3 regions of the Neobacillus sp. FW104-15D2 genome follow, and region 3 is predicted to be linked to each of the others. Evidence: riboswitches for the same ligand, from Rfam matches in the RefSeq annotation. Region 3 holds a riboswitch; each other region holds the start of a gene.
The links. Region 3 has a riboswitch for cyclic di-GMP ahead of AC3WR0_RS09090 (amidase). Riboswitches for the same ligand answer to the same signal wherever they lie in the genome.
Positions count from the first base shown of each region.

Region 1: it holds a riboswitch for cyclic di-GMP, as region 3 does, so the genes downstream of both, AC3WR0_RS10030 (response regulator) here and AC3WR0_RS09090 (amidase) in region 3, are expected to answer to the same signal.
Region 2: it holds a riboswitch for cyclic di-GMP, as region 3 does, so the genes downstream of both, AC3WR0_RS24410 (GGDEF domain-containing protein) here and AC3WR0_RS09090 (amidase) in region 3, are expected to answer to the same signal.

Region 1 covers NZ_JBYTCJ010000010.1:65,060-68,338, forward strand. The annotation lists gene AC3WR0_RS10020 (glycoside hydrolase family 3 protein) at 1-1,035, opposite strand, end outside; gene AC3WR0_RS10025 (YnfA family protein) at 1,376-1,696, opposite strand; cyclic di-GMP riboswitch class I at 1,848-1,938, shown strand; gene AC3WR0_RS10030 (response regulator) at 1,986-2,351, shown strand; gene AC3WR0_RS10035 (LysE/ArgO family amino acid transporter) at 2,348-2,956, opposite strand; gene AC3WR0_RS10040 (GNAT family N-acetyltransferase) at 2,972-3,279, opposite strand, start outside.
Region 2 covers NZ_JBYTCJ010000050.1:5,682-8,960, reverse strand. The annotation lists gene AC3WR0_RS24425 (threonine aldolase family protein) at 1-476, shown strand, start outside; gene AC3WR0_RS24420 (DUF6933 domain-containing protein) at 538-1,041, shown strand; gene AC3WR0_RS24415 ((deoxy)nucleoside triphosphate pyrophosphohydrolase) at 1,044-1,436, opposite strand; cyclic di-GMP riboswitch class I at 1,620-1,704, shown strand; gene AC3WR0_RS24410 (GGDEF domain-containing protein) at 1,864-2,892, shown strand.
Region 3 covers NZ_JBYTCJ010000009.1:20,257-23,535, reverse strand. The annotation lists gene AC3WR0_RS09100 (amidase family protein) at 1-1,346, shown strand, start outside; gene AC3WR0_RS09095 (hypothetical protein) at 1,392-1,529, shown strand; cyclic di-GMP riboswitch class I at 1,665-1,755, shown strand; gene AC3WR0_RS09090 (amidase) at 1,803-2,696, shown strand; gene AC3WR0_RS09085 (FAD-dependent oxidoreductase) at 2,740-3,279, opposite strand, start outside.

The DNA.
Region 1 (3,279 bases), on a different contig from region 3:
AATCATGAATAAATCAACACCTGCATTGACACTCCGTTTAACTGATTCTCTAAAGTCATTGGGCACAATCTGCTGCGGACCATTATAATCAGAGATAACAAATCCAGAGAAGCCTAGCTCTCCCTTCAGTACTTCAGTTATGAGGTGATAGTCACCATGAGTTTTTAAGCCGTTAATACTTGAGTAGGTAACCATCACGGTTCTTGCTCCAGCTTTAATGGCTTCTTTATATGGCTTGATAAACTTTTTGATTTGCTCGTCGGTATATTCTGTTACGTTTCCCTGGTCATCGCCGCCTTCGGTTAAACCATCGCCAACGAAGTGCTTAATAGAAGATACTACATGAGCACCCTTTAAGAAATCACTGTCCTTAGGGCTTCCTTGCAATCCTTCTACAAGAGCGGAGCCAAGTTTTCCAGTATCCTGTGGATCTTCGCTATAGCCTTCGTACGTTCTGCCCCAGCGAATATTTTGCGGTGCAGCAAGGACTGGAGCAAATGTATAAGAAATCCCTGTTGCTCGAACTTCCTCTGCAGTGGCGCTGCCTATACGTTTCATCAAATCCAAGTCATCTGCAGCTCCAAGTCCAATGTTATGTGGAAAAATAGTCGCCCCATAAACATTATTATGACCGTGCACGGCGTCAATCCCATAAATAATTGGAATTCCTAATCTTGAAGCCAAGGCGCCGCTTTGGAAGTTATCCACCATATCCGCCCAATCTGTTGGGGTATTTCCGGTTGTCGGCAATGACCCCCCTCCGCTTAAAACAGAGCCAATACCATAATTTTTAATATCTTCTGCCGTGACAGAAGTTCGTTCAGGCTGAACCATCTGTCCAATTTTTTCATCCATTGTCATTCTAGAAAGCAAATCTTCTACTCTTTGTTCAACCGGAAGCTTAGAATTTTTGTACGGAGCAATGGTCTCTTGTGCTTTTACATTTTTAGACATTGTCCCTACTGAGGATCCTACTGTTAAAGCTAGTAGTGTAATACCAGTAAAAATAGAATTTCGAAGTTTACGTTTGGACAACTTTCATTACCTCCAATATATTTTATGGAAAATAAATTAAAAGATATGCCTCCTCTCTTTTATTGAACGCGCTTACAATTTCACTATACATTACAAAATTTTTAGAAAAGCGAAATAATTTCTGGATTATTTTGCGTATTTCTGGACTATTTTGCCTCAATTTCCATATACAGGACTATACTCTCAGGGTATTAATCTAACAAAAACCATTTATTAGGAAGAATGAATTACTAGATGAATCCATGTTCCTAGATAGTTATTTCTTTGCAAAATATATTTTCCAAATAATATTCTGGTATCAAAAAAACAGCCTCTTTTTGAGGCTGTTCACGAACTTAACTTATCTTGGTGCCCATAAAATAACTGCTACTCCAGCTAAACAAATGAATCCACCAATCCAGTCATATAAATCCGGAATTTTCCCATCTATTCCCCAGCCCCACAAAATGGCCAAAATGATAAAGACGCCTCCATAGGCTGCATAAACCCTTCCAAACGACGGAAAGCTCTGAAAGGTTGGAATAATCCCATATACAATCAGTATGGCAGCCCCTGCAGCACCATACCAGAATGGACGGCCTTCCCTCAGCCAGAGCCAGACCAGATAACCCCCACCTATTTCAGCAAGACCTGCAAGAAGAAACATTATGATAGCTTTCAAATTAACCTCAACTTTCTTTCATAACAAATAAAAAATTTTTATAATACGCTAATTAACCTTATATTAACATTATGTTTACATTAACTTAACAGAATTGTTGGAAAAAATGGACCATTTTCCCCATGATTCGCCATTCTTCCTTCTGTTAGGATTACCTTAAGGGCAAATTTTACGAAAGTAAAAGACGCAAAGCCACGGGCCTAAAGCAGATAATATACTGACATGGCAGCCGGGCTGCAATAGATGCTTATAATGCCTTTAAACAAATAGTGGAAGGTGTTTTTTAACAATGAAAACAATTCTAATCGCGGATCATTCCCTGTTTTCAAGAAGCATCCTTAAAAAATTGCTGGCGAAGAGTGATTATCGTGTTATTTCCGAAGCAGATGACGGAAAAGAGGCTGTTCGAAAGTTTTTTCATCTTCATCCAGACTTTGTGCTAATGGATTATGCCATGCCAAAAATGAACGGTATTGATGCTCTGAAAGAGATTATGAGAATTAACCCCCGCGCAAATGTCATTATGTTTTCTTCATTAGAGTCAAGAGTCTTTATCGATGAATCCCTGGATTTTGGTGCCAAGAATTTTCTTGTTAAACCCTCTTTTCAAGGGTTAATTCCTGCGCTTGATCGGATTGAGGTATCTGCTTCTTAAAACAATCTTAGAGTAAGATAGACAGCTGTAGCAAACATAATCACTGCAGATAGCTTGTTTAATACCACAAGCACTCTTCCACCCCGATCAAGCAGACCTGTAAATCTTCCTGCTACAGCCAGACCTGCAAACCACAGCCATGATACAGCAATGCAGGAAATTGTAAAAGCTATTTTATTTGTACCGCTATATGTAAGTGAACTTGTTCCTATGACCCCAATCGTATCCATGATCGCATGAGGATTCAGAAGCGAAACTGAAGCTGCAAACGTAATTTGTTTTTTCCATGAAATAGTTACGTTATTATCACTTCCATCGGAAGGATTGCTTTTCCACGTCGCTATCCCCATGTAAATTAAAAATACAATTCCCAGTAACAGCAGTACTGAACTTATCCATGTGCTGCTAAGTACTATTACTGATATTCCCACAACTGCCAGGACAATCAGCAATGTATCGCAGAGAGCTGCTGTCAAAATGGCAGGTATTGCTTTGGAAAATCGTGGCTGGACAGCTCCCTGGTTAAAAATAAAAATGTTCTGCACGCCTAAGGGGAGAATAAGCCCCAGGGCAAGGGTAAATCCATGTATTGCTGCAGTAAACAAAGTCAGTCTCTCCTTTTAAACATTAACATTTTCTTTTTTTCTTCTAAGCATATACAAATCAGGCTTATCAATCTCCATAAAGCCAAACTGATTATATAAACCGTGTGCATCGGCCGTGCTGAGCATCAATTTTCTTACTTCCTTTAATTCTGACTGCTCCGTTATGACCTCCATCAGCCATTTGGACAAGCCTCTGCCCCGATATTCAGGAATAATAAATACATCCATGATCCAGCCTAAACGAACGAAATCTGTTAAAACCCTCGCATTACCCACCTGCCTAACAGTTCCATCCCCTCTATCCCCTTTAAAAACACCAAAGC
Region 2 (3,279 bases), on a different contig from region 3:
TATATAAAGGAATTGGCGGAATTGCTGGTGCAATCCTTGCAGGTGAAAAGGACTTTACTCAGGAATCAAAGATATGGAAAAGGCGCCATGGCGGGGATTTAATCAGCCTCTATCCTTATATTATTAGCTCAGACTATTACTTTGATAAAAGAGTTAATAAAATGGGGCAGTATTATGAGGAGTCAAAGGAACTGGCTGAGTTTTTTAATAACTGCGAGAATGTATCCACTTTACCTCAAAGACCCGTTTCAAATATGTTTCATGTTCATTTTCATGTGGCTAAGGAAAGCCTAGTATCGCTCCTGGCAGATATTTATAAAGAAACAGGCATCGGCATTACCGGGAATTTGAGAGAAACAGGAGAAGACTCCTGCTATTTTGAACTAAGCGTCGGGGACAACTACGGCAACATTCCAAAAGAGCAGATTGAAAAAGTATTCGGCTTGCTTGATGAAAGAATCAAAGCTTTATCGTGATTTAATAAGAGGATGCCAACGGGCTTTTTTCTCTAAATAATAGGATAGGCGTGGTAGAACAATGCTGATAATAGGCGCGACTCAAAAAGCATTAAAAGAGCTGGGGATAACACCGGAAGTTTATAGTGAGGAGATCTCGCCAAATACAATGACATGGCATATGAATATGTTTAAAATAGGCCGATACAATAATCTGCTCCTAATGAATGATATTACATTATATAGCTTGACCATTGTGGGAGTAAAAAAGAAAGATCTGCGTAATTTTAATGAGCTTATTCGAAACCATTTTCATACACAGTTCTTGGCTGAGGGGTATAAGCCTGAAAAAATAACCCTTTTTCTAAATCAGATAGACGAAATAACTTTTACAAAAACACATAACAGAAGAGTAGTGGGCTGCATGGTAGATATTGTGAAACTCATTAACCATATTTATCCTTCAGGTAATGACCTGATTGCTGAGAATCCTGTAGAAATAAATAGGTATAATAACGATATGTTTTTTTCAGTTACCAAGGAACGTCCAAGTAAAATGTTTAGGGAGCAACTGGAAAGTCTGTAGAGCTATTCTCTTATCAGTTTCTCCACCGCAGGGACATCGGCCGGAGCCCATACCAGCAAGGCAAGATTTTCTCTCTTCAGCCATATAAGCTTGGAATGTTCAGAAGGCTTTGGTATGTCTTTAACCACTTTGCTTTTAATCGTAATCAATTGAATAGTAAAGCTTTCGTATTCATGAGGGTTTTCATGAAAGATATCAATGGGATCGATTTCACAGCCCAGTTCTTCAAAAATCTCCCTTCTCAGGGCGGTAAAAGGATCTTCCCCTGGTTCTACTTTTCCACCCGGGAGTTCCCACATGTTTGGCATAGACATTTTTGGGGACCTAAGTGCACAAAATATTTCCCCATCCTCATTCTCTATCGGGGCTGCAACCACTTTAACTGCCTTTTTCAAAAAAATGCCTCCGTTCACCATTTTGTCCCTTCATCATATCAAGACAGGAAAACACAAACAAATAGGCTCGTACTGATTGATTAAGTGTCTTGTGAAAATTTTAGGAATCTATAACTATATGCCCTATTGAAATGTCTATTTTTATATAATAGAATGAGTACATAGGACTAAATACCCAAAAATTAAAAGAAATGGCAAACTTATCGAAAGGTAAGGACGCAAAGCTAAAGGGGCTAAAGTCAAACGACAAAGCCAGCCAGTTGCCGATCATAGGATGTTTATTTTCGGCTAATCTTTTAGATTAGCTTTTTTATTTAGCTAATCAGTATTTATATCCATAAATTCTGAACGCATAAGCAAAACTAAGGCATCCGCCAAAAAGGCTTGGCGAATGCCAAGTTTTCCTAATTAAAAGGTGGGAATCGTTATGGAGTCACTGGATAACTTAAAAAGAAGCATTTATCTCTGGATCATCCCATTTATTATTTTGGCTTTAATTATCTTTAGTATTGTCCACCCTAATCCCGCAGCCAGCAGTCAGTTTAACGAAATGGTAACACCTATTCTTTTCTGGATCATGCTTGTAAGCTGGTATATGATTTTCCAAAACCTTTTCTTTCGTGCAATCGAATATATGAATCTGGCAATCATCAGTTTGGCTCATATAGCTTCTGTTTATGATTCTATTTATCACTTTATGGCAATGGGGAAACCGGGCGCATTGGGGATTGCGGTAATCTGGACTCCATTAGTATTTATTCTGTTTTTCCTTACCCTGCAATCGAAATTGGGTTTAATTTATTCGCTAATTATCTTTGCGGTAACTCTTAGTTTTGGCATGCAAAATCTTAATCATATCCCAGCTTATTATTTAGTGCCATTAGCACAATATTATATAGCTAATATTGTTTATATCGTTATACTCTTCTTTTTTCAAAAGGTATTTAAAATGCATGGAGAGATTGAGCTTTTAAAAAGAAATGCGTCAGTTGATACCTTAACCGGGATAGCAAACCGCAGTCAGATTGATCTTTGGCTTGATACACACGCGGAAAAGGCGACCAGACAAGGAACCACTTTTTCTATTATCTTTTTTGACATCGACCATTTTAAAATGGTAAATGATGAATTTGGCCACAAGGCTGGGGACAATGTATTAAAAGAGTTTGCCCAGCTTATTAAGGAATTTCTTCCGAAAACGGCCTTTTTTGGCCGTTGGGGTGGAGAAGAGTTTCTTATCATTTTTAATGGTCCTTTGGAAAAGGCTGCAGAATGGGCTGAGGGCTTGAGGAAAACAATCAGCAAACACGAATTCGCAGTTGGCAGCAGACAAACTGCGAGTTTTGGGGTAACTGATTTTCAACCTGGAGAAACAACCGATGCTATGCTTGGAAGGGCCGATATGGGACTATACGAATCAAAAAATCAGGGGAGAAATCAAATAACACTCGTTTAAGTTTACATCTTAACTTTCTTAAAAGCATCCATGGGTAAATACGGATGCTTTTTTGTTTTGGCTCTGGTATTAAAGCTCAAAGTTGATTTTTCCCTAATTTGATTGAAGCAAAAGGCGCGAGACTCCTCGGAAACGCTATCGCATTTCCTTCGTGCGTGGGCAATTTCAAGGGAGGTATTCAATGTCCTGCGGGAAAAGCGGTCCAAGGGAGACCCCGCAGGTGCATAGCGCCGAAAGCGGAAATCAACAGGCAAGATTAACAAAGCCTTGTTTTTTTAGTAAAAGTCCATATTAAGAGTGATAACTTACATTGTCGGAAATAAGATTTTCTGATATGTTAGAGTAAATGGTCGAAATAGACTGAAAATTGACGTTACCTGCAGCTGG
Region 3 (3,279 bases):
GAATTTCAGAGTTTGACCAGGGGAAAATCAATTCTGTGCTTCAAATTAATCCTGATGCGCTGCATATGGCGGAAGCATTTGATGCGGAAAGAAAGGAAAAAGGTCCGCGCAGTGCCCTTCATGGAATTCCAATTCTAATCAAGGCTAATATAGATACAGCAGATAAAATGCATACAAGTGCCGGCTCGCTAGCTTTAAAGGACTCAATTGCCCAAAGAGATTCTTTTGTGGCAGAACAGTTAAGAAAAGCAGGTGCCGTTATTCTGGGTAAAACGAATATGACAGAATGGGCAAATTTTATGGCCGAAAATATGCCTAGCGGCTACAGCTCATTGGGCGGCCAGGTGTTAAATCCATATGGACCAGGAAAGTTTGATGTAGGCGGTTCAAGTGCCGGCTCAGGTGCTGCAATTGCTGCCAATTTTGCAGCGGGGGCGGTTGGAACTGAAACTTCTGGTTCCATTTTAGAGCCTGCATGCCAAAATTCTATTGTGGGGATTAAGCCAACTGTAGGGCTTGTTAGCAGAAGAGGAATTATCCCAATTGCACACTCCCGGGATACAGCGGGACCAATGGCAAGGACCGTGGAGGATGCTGCGATTCTCCTTAATGCCTTAACTGGAATAGATGTGGAGGACCCTATTACCCGTACAAACCCGCTTTCAGGAGCAGACTTTTTAAAAGGTCTTAATAAAGGAGGGCTTAAAGGAAAAAGAATTGGTGTTGCCCGTGACGGTTTTATGGATTATTTAAGTGACGATAAGAAACAAGTATTTGAGGAAGCTATCGGAATTTTAAAAACCACTGGTGTTGAGCTTATAGAAGATATCACCATACCTTCCGTAAAAGCTCCGTGGAGTTATGATGTTCTCACTTATGAGTTTAAAGCCGATTTGAATGCGTATCTAAATACTTTGCACCCATCCGTAACAGTCCGTTCCCTGGCTCAGCTTATTGAATTTAATCAAAAGTATGAAGAAAAAATGCTAAAGTACGGCCAGGCGGTGCTCCTCGAATCGGAAGCGACAAGTGGTTCTTTGACAGAAAGCGCTTATGTTAAATCATTTGAATATGATATTTACCACGCAGGAGAACTGGGTATTGATTTTGCAATAAAGGAAAGCAATCTTGATGCGATTTTGTTCCCGGGGGAAGAAGCATCCCATATAAGCGCAAAAGCAGGATATCCATCCGTAGCAGTTCCAGCCGGCTACACGACTGAAGGTGAACCTTTTGGCGTCACTTTTTCGGCTGGGGCATACACCGAGCAGCAATTAATTCAATTCGCATATGCATTTGAACAAGCAGCCATGAAACGGAAAAAGCCGGCACTCTGTATGGAATAACCTATACCGATTTAAAACATACTACCTTTAAAAGGAGGGGTATGTATGGGACGCGTTAAGCTTGGAAATAGAAATGCGCAAATAAATAACAGTAAGAAAAAAGGAAGAACTAGTTCAGAGCTGGTAGAGTTTTCAACCGGTGATGACCAGAAAAGACCTCGTCCAAACGGAAATAGCCGATAAAAACCAGCCTCCCTTTTTAACGGGAGGCTTATTTTTGTCCAATATTAAAAAAATCTTCCTTTTAACCCAAATATCGACAATGATAAGCATTTAGACTTATTTCTATGTAAATATATAGGAATTATAATATCAATAACACGAAAAAGGCAAACCTGCTGAAAAGCAGGGACGCAAAGCTATGGGCCTACTCATTCTTTGGAGGAATGTATGGCAGCCGGCTGCCGGGCTCCTTTTGGGGATGTCCCAAACAATCCAGAAGGAGTGGAGAAATATATGAAAAGCATTAAAAAAGTCCTGGGATTATTAGCTATTGTTATGACAATTATCGGATTGGATTTCTCTTCATTACAATCAAAAGCACATGCCATGCAGGAAGTGCCCCGCTCTACATGGCTCTGGAATACCTCGCTAATTAAAACTCAGCCTGACGGTATTCTTTTATTTTTGCAGCAAAAGGGTGTTAAACAGGTTTACCTCCAGGTTGACCAAAGCATGCCGATTAGCTATTATCAGTCTTTTATCGGAAAGGCTTCTGCTAATAATATTCAGGTTCATGCGCTTGATGGAGAACCGGATTGGGCCTCAGCTGCTGGGATAACGAAAATGGATACTTTTTTAAACTGGCTGCAAAATTATCAGCGCCAGACATCGTCATCACAAAGGTTTGCTGGAATTCATTTAGATGTCGAACCATATTTGTACAAAGGCTGGACCTCTAACTATAAAGGTACTGTATTGGATTACCAGACGGCATTAACTAAAGCAAAAAACTTCGCAAAACAACAAGGGATAGTTATAGGAGCAGATATCCCGTTCTGGTTTGATGAACAGAGCTATTCCAATAAATATGGAAAAGGCTCTCTTGCGAAATGGGTTATTCAAAATACAGATATACCTACAGTCATGGCTTACCGTGATCTCGCTGAAGGTTCGAATGGAATTATAGCCCTCATTAAAAATGAGATGCAAATCGCTTCAACCCTTGGAAAAACCATTGCTATCGGTGTGGAGACAGGACAAACGACAGAAGGCAGCCAGGTAACCTTTTATGAAGAAGGTGAAGCGGTTATGAATACGGAATTAGGTAAGGTCCAAAATGCTTATTCCGGTTCTAATTATCTCTTTGCTATTCATCACTACCAAAGTTGGGCTGATATAAAGCAATAATTTAAAAAACAGCCAGAGCACATTCTGGCTGTTTTTTATACCATTAATCCTCTTCTAGAGGATTTTTTAATGCCACCAGCGCCGGGCCTTCGACTACTTCCCCGGAGTAAGCGAAACGCGAACCATGGCAAGGGCAGTCCCATGTTTTCTCTGCATGATTCCATTCGCATTCACAGCCTAAATGAGTACAGGTTGTATCCACGAGATATAGTTTCCCGCTTTCATCTCTATATCCGCCGGCTCTTTTACCGTTATGCATGACGACGGAGCCTTCGCCATTTTTTAAATCTCCCGCATCCTTAGGCACAAGCTCAAGCTTTCCTTTTAATAAATGTCCCGCTACAGCGGCATTATATGACACTGCTTTTTGCAGGCTTGGGTCAGCTTTAAACCTTGATGGAGTGTATAGATCTTTATAGGGATTTTCTCGGTCCATGGCAAGGTCTGTTAAAATATGGCCTGCCAGAATTCCAGTTGTCATACCCCATTTCTTATAGCCCGTTGCTACAAGAATATTTTCTTTATTGTCAGTAATATGACCTATATATGGCACTTTATCTAGGGTTTTTAGATCCTGGGCTGA